DNA from 2 places in the Anaerotignum propionicum DSM 1682 genome. Region 1 is predicted to be linked to the other one. Evidence: riboswitches for the same ligand, from Rfam matches in the RefSeq annotation. Region 1 holds a riboswitch; the other holds the start of a gene.
What was found. A riboswitch is a leader RNA that binds a small molecule or an ion and turns the genes downstream of it on or off. The one in region 1 is predicted to bind FMN.
Positions count from the first base shown of each region.

Region 2: it holds a riboswitch for FMN, as region 1 does, so the genes downstream of both, ribD (bifunctional diaminohydroxyphosphoribosylaminopyrimidine deaminase/5-amino-6-(5-phosphoribosylamino)uracil reductase RibD) here and CPRO_RS01295 (MATE family efflux transporter) in region 1, are expected to answer to the same signal.

Region 1 is NZ_CP014223.1:283,578-287,781, forward strand. It holds gene CPRO_RS01285 (hypothetical protein) at 503-685, opposite strand; gene CPRO_RS01290 (zinc ribbon domain-containing protein) at 818-1,306, shown strand; FMN riboswitch at 1,441-1,562, shown strand; gene CPRO_RS01295 (MATE family efflux transporter) at 1,752-3,149, shown strand; gene CPRO_RS01300 (divergent polysaccharide deacetylase family protein) at 3,260-4,048, shown strand.
Region 2 is NZ_CP014223.1:2,862,144-2,866,347, forward strand. It holds gene CPRO_RS13425 (GntR family transcriptional regulator) at 314-988, opposite strand; gene ispE (4-(cytidine 5'-diphospho)-2-C-methyl-D-erythritol kinase) at 969-1,883, opposite strand; FMN riboswitch at 2,122-2,234, shown strand; gene ribD (bifunctional diaminohydroxyphosphoribosylaminopyrimidine deaminase/5-amino-6-(5-phosphoribosylamino)uracil reductase RibD) at 2,545-3,660, shown strand; gene ribE (riboflavin synthase) at 3,764-4,204, shown strand, end outside.

The DNA of each region.
Region 1 (4,204 bases):
GAAAACTCGATGCTTAAAAAGGTATTTTAATTATACGGTGGGACTCTGACGATGTAAATAGGATAAAGCCGAATTGTATAATATTTTGTTGCGATGCATAGCCTTGGTAGGAAAATAAGCGAAAAAGAGACATGAAATGTATAAACCTTTGGAAAAAAGTTATGAAAGAAAAAATTTTTTTTTCATAAAGCAACTGAGCCGTGTGTATTTTTTTGTAGATATGTAAATTTTCTGTAAAGATATATTAATGTTTTCGAAAGAAATGAAAAGGAAATAGGTAGGGAAAAATAGAAAATTATGATAACTTGGGAAGAAATTTTAAAATTGGCAATCTAAAATTTATTTTTAAATTATAATTGCTATTTTAGGACAGAGGGAAAGAATAGAAAACAGAAGTAGGAACATAATGAGAGGCAAAAGCCATTTTCTTTGAAAGGGTGCCGAATTTTTCGGCACCCAAAGGTAGGCGGTACGGAAAATAAATCCCTTTCCTTAAAAAGCATTATTCTCTTTCCCCATTTGCTTTTTCCAGCTCACGAAGAGAGTTGTGCTCGCTGATACGACCAAGTATATCTTGACGCTCTTCAGTGGTTAGGGTATAAAAGCGCTTCATATCCGAGTCGTTATGGGCAATTTCCTTAGCCAGTTCGGGCTTAAGGGTTGAAATATCCTGAAAAATTTTCATGCTTTCACCTCCTAAGTTCATTATGTGAAAAAATACGAAAAAAGATGCAGTGAGAATTGATTTTTGACTCATAATACCTATAATAAAAATTAGGAGTACAACGTGTTAAATATTGGGGAAGGAGCAAGAAATATGGATTTTTTCGATAAATTAGGTGAAGCTGCCAGAAGCTTGACGGAAAAAGCCGGAGACAGCCTAGAGATTAATCGTTTGAATGGTGAAATTGCCATTGAGAAGGGAAACATTCAGTGCTATCAAAGAGAGCTGGGTGAGTATTATTGGGCAAAATTTGCCGTAGGCGAAAAGCTAGACGAGGAGGCAATGCTGATTTGTGATAAGGTTGTCACCAGTCAGGATCGGATACGTCAGTTTATGCTGGATATTGACAAAGTAAAGAGCGAAAGGGAAATTATTCAGGATGACCGGGCAAAAGCCAAAGTAGTACAGGATGAAAAGGCAGAACAATCTATAGAAGAAACAACTCAAGGTAAGACTGAAACTGTTTCAAATGAAAATCTTGAAAAAACCACGGAATGGCCTCAATTTTGTCCCAATTGCGGCGGTGGTGTAAAAGCAGGGCAACGGTTTTGTATGTTCTGTGGTGCCGAGATTAAAGGATGATTTCGTTGACTTGACTTTTTTCCTGTGATACCATCAGTATAGAAGGAAGAGTATAGACTCTTTATAAAAATATCAGCTTGACAGAAGGAAATGCCATTATTTATTAGGATGTATCGTATACTATAATAAATAAAACAATTCTTCGGAAATGGGAGATACCATACCGGCGGTAAAAGCCCGCGAGCTAAGGCAAAGGCCAAGGCATGATTCGTTGAAATGCGAAGCCGACAGTCAGTCTGGATGAGAGAAGAAGGTTACTGAACACTCACGGTGGTGGGGTGCCTTTTTCTGCGAAAAAATTGATGGGAAAAAGCATTCTACCCCAAATTGGGCAGGATGCTTTTTATTTTTAAAACGAAAATATTTATATTTATGGTACAGATGTCAATTTGATACTATTTAGGGTTGCATGTTTTGTATGCTGTTTTTTCAAGGGGGCGTTGGTATGGCACAGGAAAATAAACTGGGGACAGAAAAAATTGGGAAGCTTTTGGTTCAATTCTCCGTTCCCACAGCACTGACTTTAATTGTAAACAGCTTATATAATATTGTAGATCAAATTTTTATTGGGCATGCTGTGGGGATTGATGGTGTGGCGGCAACAAACGTTGCATTTCCCCTGTTTATTCTGACTGCGGCATTGGCCTTGATGATTGGTGATGGGTGTGCAGCAAATATCAGCCTTGCCTTGGGGCGTAAGGAAGAAGAAGCGGTAGAGCGGTTTTTTGCCAATGGTCTGCTCTTGCTTTTTTTGGCGGGGATTGGCGTTTCTATTGTTGGAATGGTATTTTTAAAACCGCTGCTGTTATTTTTTGGTGCTTCTACTTCAGTTCTGGATATTTCTGCGGAATATACGAAAATTTTATTATGGGGCATACCATTTTCTGTTTTGACCATGGCTCTTACGGCGGTGATTCGGGCGGATGGTAATCCCCGCTACATGATGCGCACCATGATGCTTGGGGCGGCAATTAATTTGATTTTAGACCCTATTTTCATTTTGGGATTTCAAATGGGAGTGAAAGGGGCGGCTTTGGCAACAATTATTGGTCAATTTGTTTCGGGAAGCCTTGCTTTAGCGTACATTCCCAGAATGGAGCATATTCGTTTTTGCAAAGATAAAATGGCCTTAGAAGGGAAATATGTGCTCGGCATTTTTAAACTGGGTTTCCCCAGCTTTTGCATGCAGACTGCCACGGCAGCAACCCAAATTGTGATGTATAATTTAATGCGTAAGTATGGGGCGCTCACTATCTATGGAAGTGAAATTGCACTATCTGCCTATGGAGTTATGACAAAGCTATATCAGATCGCCCATGCAATGTTTGTAGGACTTGCAGCGGGGACACAGCCCATTCATGGATTTAATTTTGGTGCAAAACAGTTTGACCGTGTTCGTCAAACCTATCGTATTGGTTTTTTTGCATCTCTTGTTATTTCTTTTGTTTGGTTTGGAATTTTTCGCTGGGGTGGTGCATTTATTGCGGAAATTTTTGTGCAGGATGAGCCATTGTTTTTGGAATTTACAGAGTATTGTTTTCGGGCTTATATGCTTGCTTTCTTCTTATACGGTCCACCCCAGGTTACTGCATCCTTCTTTCAGGCCATAGGCAAGCCCATGAAAGCCCTTTTGGTTGCGTTGGCCAGACAAGTGCTGTTTTTGATTCCCATGGCTCTGCTGCTGTCACAAAGAGGAGGGATGGATGGTGCACTGAATGCCGCACCTATCGCAGATACCTTGGCATTTTTATTGGCAATGGCGTTGGTTTCTTATGAGTTTTACAGTTGGAGGAAGATCAGCAATATAGCAGAAGCAAGAGATCATTATAACGGTGAAGCATAAAAGAAGATCATGTAAAGGGTTTTCTCTCTTTCTGTTCCTCAAAATGGGGCATATTGGACAAATTTCCTGTGTATTTATAAATAACAAACGGCATAGAAAGGCTGAGGAAAATGAAAAAAAGCTGGAAAAGCGGGTTATGTTATTTATTACTATTTGCCTTTTGTTTTATGGGCGGAAGAATCACTGCAGAAAGACAGGCAGTCAGGGTGGCCAATATGACGCCAAGTGGAAAACTTGCCATTGTAATTGATGATTTTGGATACAACGGAAATGGTACAGATAAAATGCTTGCGTTGTCCATTCCCTTCACAGCAGCGGTAATGCCTTTTTCTGAATACTCAGGGGAAAATGCGAAAAAAGCAGTTGCGGCAGGCAAGGAAGTGATTATACATATGCCCATGGAATCAATGATGGGGAAACGAGAATGGGTTGGGGATAAGGGTGTTTTTTTGAGCATGACCGACGATGAAATTAAGGCTGTGGTTGAGGAAGCTTATGCTATTTTACCGGAAGCAGTTGGTATGAATAACCATATGGGTTCAGCTATTACAGAGGACTCCAGAAGCTTGGGGGATGTTTTGGATGTTGTTAAGGAGAAAAATGGATTTTTCATTGATAGCGTAACCACTTGCAATAGTGTAGCAAAAGATTTGGCGGCGGAAAAAGGAGTACCGTTCTTTAAAAGAAGTGTTTTTTTAGATGGTACCAATGATGTGGAAACGGTAAAGAAAAACCTGCGTAAGGCGGCAGCTATTGCCTTAAAAGAAGGAAAAGCCTTGGCAATCGGCCATGTTGGGCCTGAGGGTGGGGATGTGACAGAACGTGCCATTGAAGAATTGATCCCCGAATTGGAAAAGGAGGGCATTACCTTTGTTACAGCAGGAGACTTGGTAGAGTAGCTTTTAGAAAAAATGCGTCAAGACACTCTTCGGATTTATTTTACCTGCACAGGGAGATTGAAAGCGTAAGTAAAAAACATGAAATTGCCAAATATGAAAGGTTTTTGCGAAGGGTTTTGACTTTTTCTTTTTGCCAAGGATATGGTATAATAGAAG
Region 2 (4,204 bases), 540 kb from region 1:
AAACTGTGCCCCAACGATAAAATTACTCTGCTATTAGAATAGTATTCCTTGATAAAAGTAAGTATTGCCTTTTGTAAACTCCGAATTCCGGCTCATAATTTGCAAAGGCATATAAAAAACCATAGGGTTCCCTATGGCTTTAATGCCGGACAAAGTGATTGTTATACAACTAAGGAAAGCAATGCACTCAAGAGCCACTGCTATTTAGATATAAAAAATTTCTTACACGAAAGAAAGGTAAAAAGAAATTGAATTTTAAAGGGTGTCGGCTTTGCCGACACCCTTCCTCCATGCTCTCCGGGAGCATTATTAATTATTTATTGCGAATAGAACGCAAAATAAACTCTGTGTGATATTTGATGTGACCATGGGCAACTGTTGCACCTTCATCAGCATCATGATTTTCGATTGCTCGTAATATCCCTCTATGATGGGCAACAACGGCAGGGATTGAACTGTCTGCCTTTAAATGTGCCATACGATAGCGGTAAAGCTGAATACGTAAATTCTGATAAATCTGAGCTAATTTGTCATTTTCTGTTGACTTTAGTATCAGGTCGTGAAAATCCTCATCAAGCTGAATAATTCGTTCCAAATCATTTTCGTCAATGGCACGCTCAAACTCGCCCTCCAACTTCTTCAACTGTTGAAGATCTTCTTTCTTCATCTTCACGCAGGCAATGCTGGTGGCAAGACTTTCCAAAGCCCCTCTAACCTCAAGAATATTAACAATATCCTTTTCGCTCATATCCAGCACCTGGGCTCCCTTTCTGGGCACAAGCTCCACCAGATTTTCCAATGCCAGCATACGCAATGCCTCTCTGACGGGAGTTCTGCTAACACCAAGCTTATCTGCCAGCTGATTCTCCATCAGTCTTTCGCCGGGAACTAATTTCCCCACTAAAATTGCCTCTCTCAAGGTATGAAAAACTACGTCCCGAAGTGGCAGGTACTCATTGGTATTAATATTAAATTTTGTTTCTTCCATTTCTTTGTTCTCCTCTCTTACCACTGTCACTGTGGTAAATCTTGGTGGCTACAACCTCCTTCAAACCGAATTTTTTCCGGATTGCCGATGCCGCCTTCTTTGCATTCTCTTCTTCCTTAAACAGCCCAAAAACCGTAGGACCGCTCCCGCTCATCAAGGCACCTTCCGCACCAAGATGAACCAATTCCTCCTTTAGCTGAGCAATTTGCGGATGCATGGGTATAGTCACAGTCTCCAGAACGTTTCCCAGAAGCCTCCCCATTTTTGTAATATCCGCCTCAGCCATAGCTTGTATCATCCCTTTTGTATCGGGATGATCCTGGACACTCTGCCAATCCAATCCACGGTATACCGTCGCCGTAGAAACGCTGACAGGAAGCTTCGCCAGTACAACATAACACATAGGACATTGGCATTTCACCGGCGTCAAGATTTCTCCAACACCCTCAGATACTACTGTTCCCCTTTGAACGCAGTATGGGATGTCTGACCCCAAAAGAAAAGCCAAGCTTTCCAATTCTTTCATGGAAAGCCCTAAATCAAACAAGCGATTCATTCCAACCAATACAGCCGCACAATCCGCACTTCCCCCTGCTAAGCCTGCAGCCACAGGAATGCGCTTATCAATTTCGATAAAAACGCCTTCCGTGATGCCGTATTTGGCCTTCATCAGCTCTGCCGCACGGTACGCCAAATTGCGGTTATCCGTGGGCAACCAAGAGAGGTTGCTTTTTAAAATAATTTCATCTTTTTGGATTCGCTTCATGTAAATTCCGTCGTACAAGCTAACTGTCTGCATAATGCTCTGAATAAGATGATAGCCGTCCTCACGCTTGCCTGTTACATCCAATGTTAAGTTGATTTTTGCTCTTGCTCTTAATCTAATGTCTTTCAAAATACACCCTCATGAATAATAATACTGTATACATTGTCTTCTTTATTGTACAATATTTTCGACAAAGTTACAACTGCCATCTTATACAAAAAAACTGGTAACTCCACTATGAAAAACGCTAATAAAAAAATAATGGCTTATTTTGATCCTTTCTTCCTTATAATTTAGACAAGTCCCTTTCCGAAAAATTCCTCTTGCAATTTAAAGACAGTGGTGTATAATGGTGTCGTAAAACATAATACCTCTTCAGGGCAGGGTGAAACTCCCGATCGGCGGTAAAGTCCGCGAGCGAAAGCAGGATTTGGTGAAATTCCAAAACCGACAGTATAGTCTGGATGGAAGAAGAGCAAACATAAAAATGGCAATTTATTTCTTTTCGATTGCCCCTTTTTACAGCAATATTTCTATGCCTTTTTGGCATACCATAAATTCCTTTTCATGGATTTATGGAGCTTCTTTTGCTGTTTCAAAATGTTTGATATGCCCTGTATGAGCTTTTTTGGCACATACAGGGCTTTTTATTGTGAATTTGCGGTTTCATTTTGTGTGTACTTTGAATACAAAGAATCGCATTTCCCCTCTTATACAGAGGTCTCTTTCTCTATCCACTTCTTTGGGAACTCTTTCCCGCCTTTCCCCTGAAGGAAAGGAAGTTATCCCTATGGTAAATGAAAAATATATGAAACGCGCTATCACTTTGGCAAAAAAAGCACTGGGCTATACCAGTCCAAACCCATTGGTAGGAGCAGTTATCGTAAAAGACAATAAAATCATTGGCGAAGGCTATCACCATAAAGCCGGCGAACCCCATGCCGAGCGCATGGCTCTTGCTGATTGTAAGGAAAGCCCAAAAGGGGCAACGATTTATGTCACGCTAGAGCCTTGCTGCCATCAAGGGCGTACGCCCCCTTGCACGGATGCCATTATTGAAGCAGGCATTCAGCATGTGGTCATCGGATCTTCTGACCCCAACCCTTTAGTCATGGGCAAAGGCATAAAAACATTGCGTGAACGGGGCATCACTGTAACCTCTCATTTTTTACAAAAGGAATGTGACGAAATAAATCAAGTATTTTTTCACTACATCACAACAAAAATGCCCTATGTGGCACTGAAATATGCCATGACTGCCGACGGCAAAATTGCTACTGTAACAGGTGCTTCCCGTTGGATTAGCAATGAGGCCTCGCGACAACACGCGCACAAGTTGCGCCATCAGTACAGCAGTATCTTAGTGGGCATCGAAACGGTCTTGCAGGATGATCCTTTGCTAAATTGCAGACTCGAACATGCAGTACAGCCTATCCGTATTATTTGCGATAGTCACCTGCGTATACCTTTGGAAAGTCAAATTTGTAAAACAGCAAAAGTATATGAAACCATTATCGCTTATGCTAATGATACCATGGGAAAAAAAGGCGTTTTAGAGAGCCTTGGTCTTACATTATGGCAGTTGCCTGATGAAAACAACAAGGTATCTTTGCCCAATCTTTTAAAAAAATTAGGAGAAAATGGCGTTGACAGCGTTTTGGTTGAAGGTGGCGGAAGTATACACTTTTCTTTTTTGCAGTCTCACCTAGCCCAGAAACTATATATTTATTTTGCCCCTAAAATCTTTGGTGGTAAGGATGCAAAAACTCCTGTGGGAGGAAGAGGTATTATTCACCCGGATGATGCCTTCAGGCTAAAACTTTTGCATAGTCAAGTGCTGAATGGGGACATTTTATTAGAATATGAAATAGAATCAAAACAAGGGAACAAAAAGGCAATTTTCTAACCTTCTTCACCCTTTGAAAAATTCTTGCATAAAGTGGACGAATATTCTTGGATTTGTTGCAGTGTAATTCCCCGAGAGTAAACCTAAGAAAAGGAGATGCTGTATGTTTACAGGTTTGATTGAAGAAATCGGTTATATCGAAAAAATAACTTCACAAAATAGTAGTGGTCAGTTGTTGATTCACGCAAAAACAATACAGGAAGGCACAAAACTGGGAGATAGCATTGCAGTAAATGGCGTTTGTCTCACTGTAACCAATGTAACGAAAACTTCTTTTACTGCCGACGTTATGCCGGAAACCCTAAAACGGAGTAATCTTGGCAAAATGCAAAAAGGTTCTCCTGTTCATTTGGAACGTGCGATGGCGGCAAACGGACGCTTTGGCGGGCACATGGTGAGCGGTCATATCGACGGTACGGGCATAATCTCGGGGAAAAAGCAGGAAGGAAATGCAATCCGTCTTTTCATTACCGCAGATACACCGCTTTTGCGACAAATGATTGAAAAAGGCTCTATCGCCATTGATGGTGTCAGCCTAACAGTC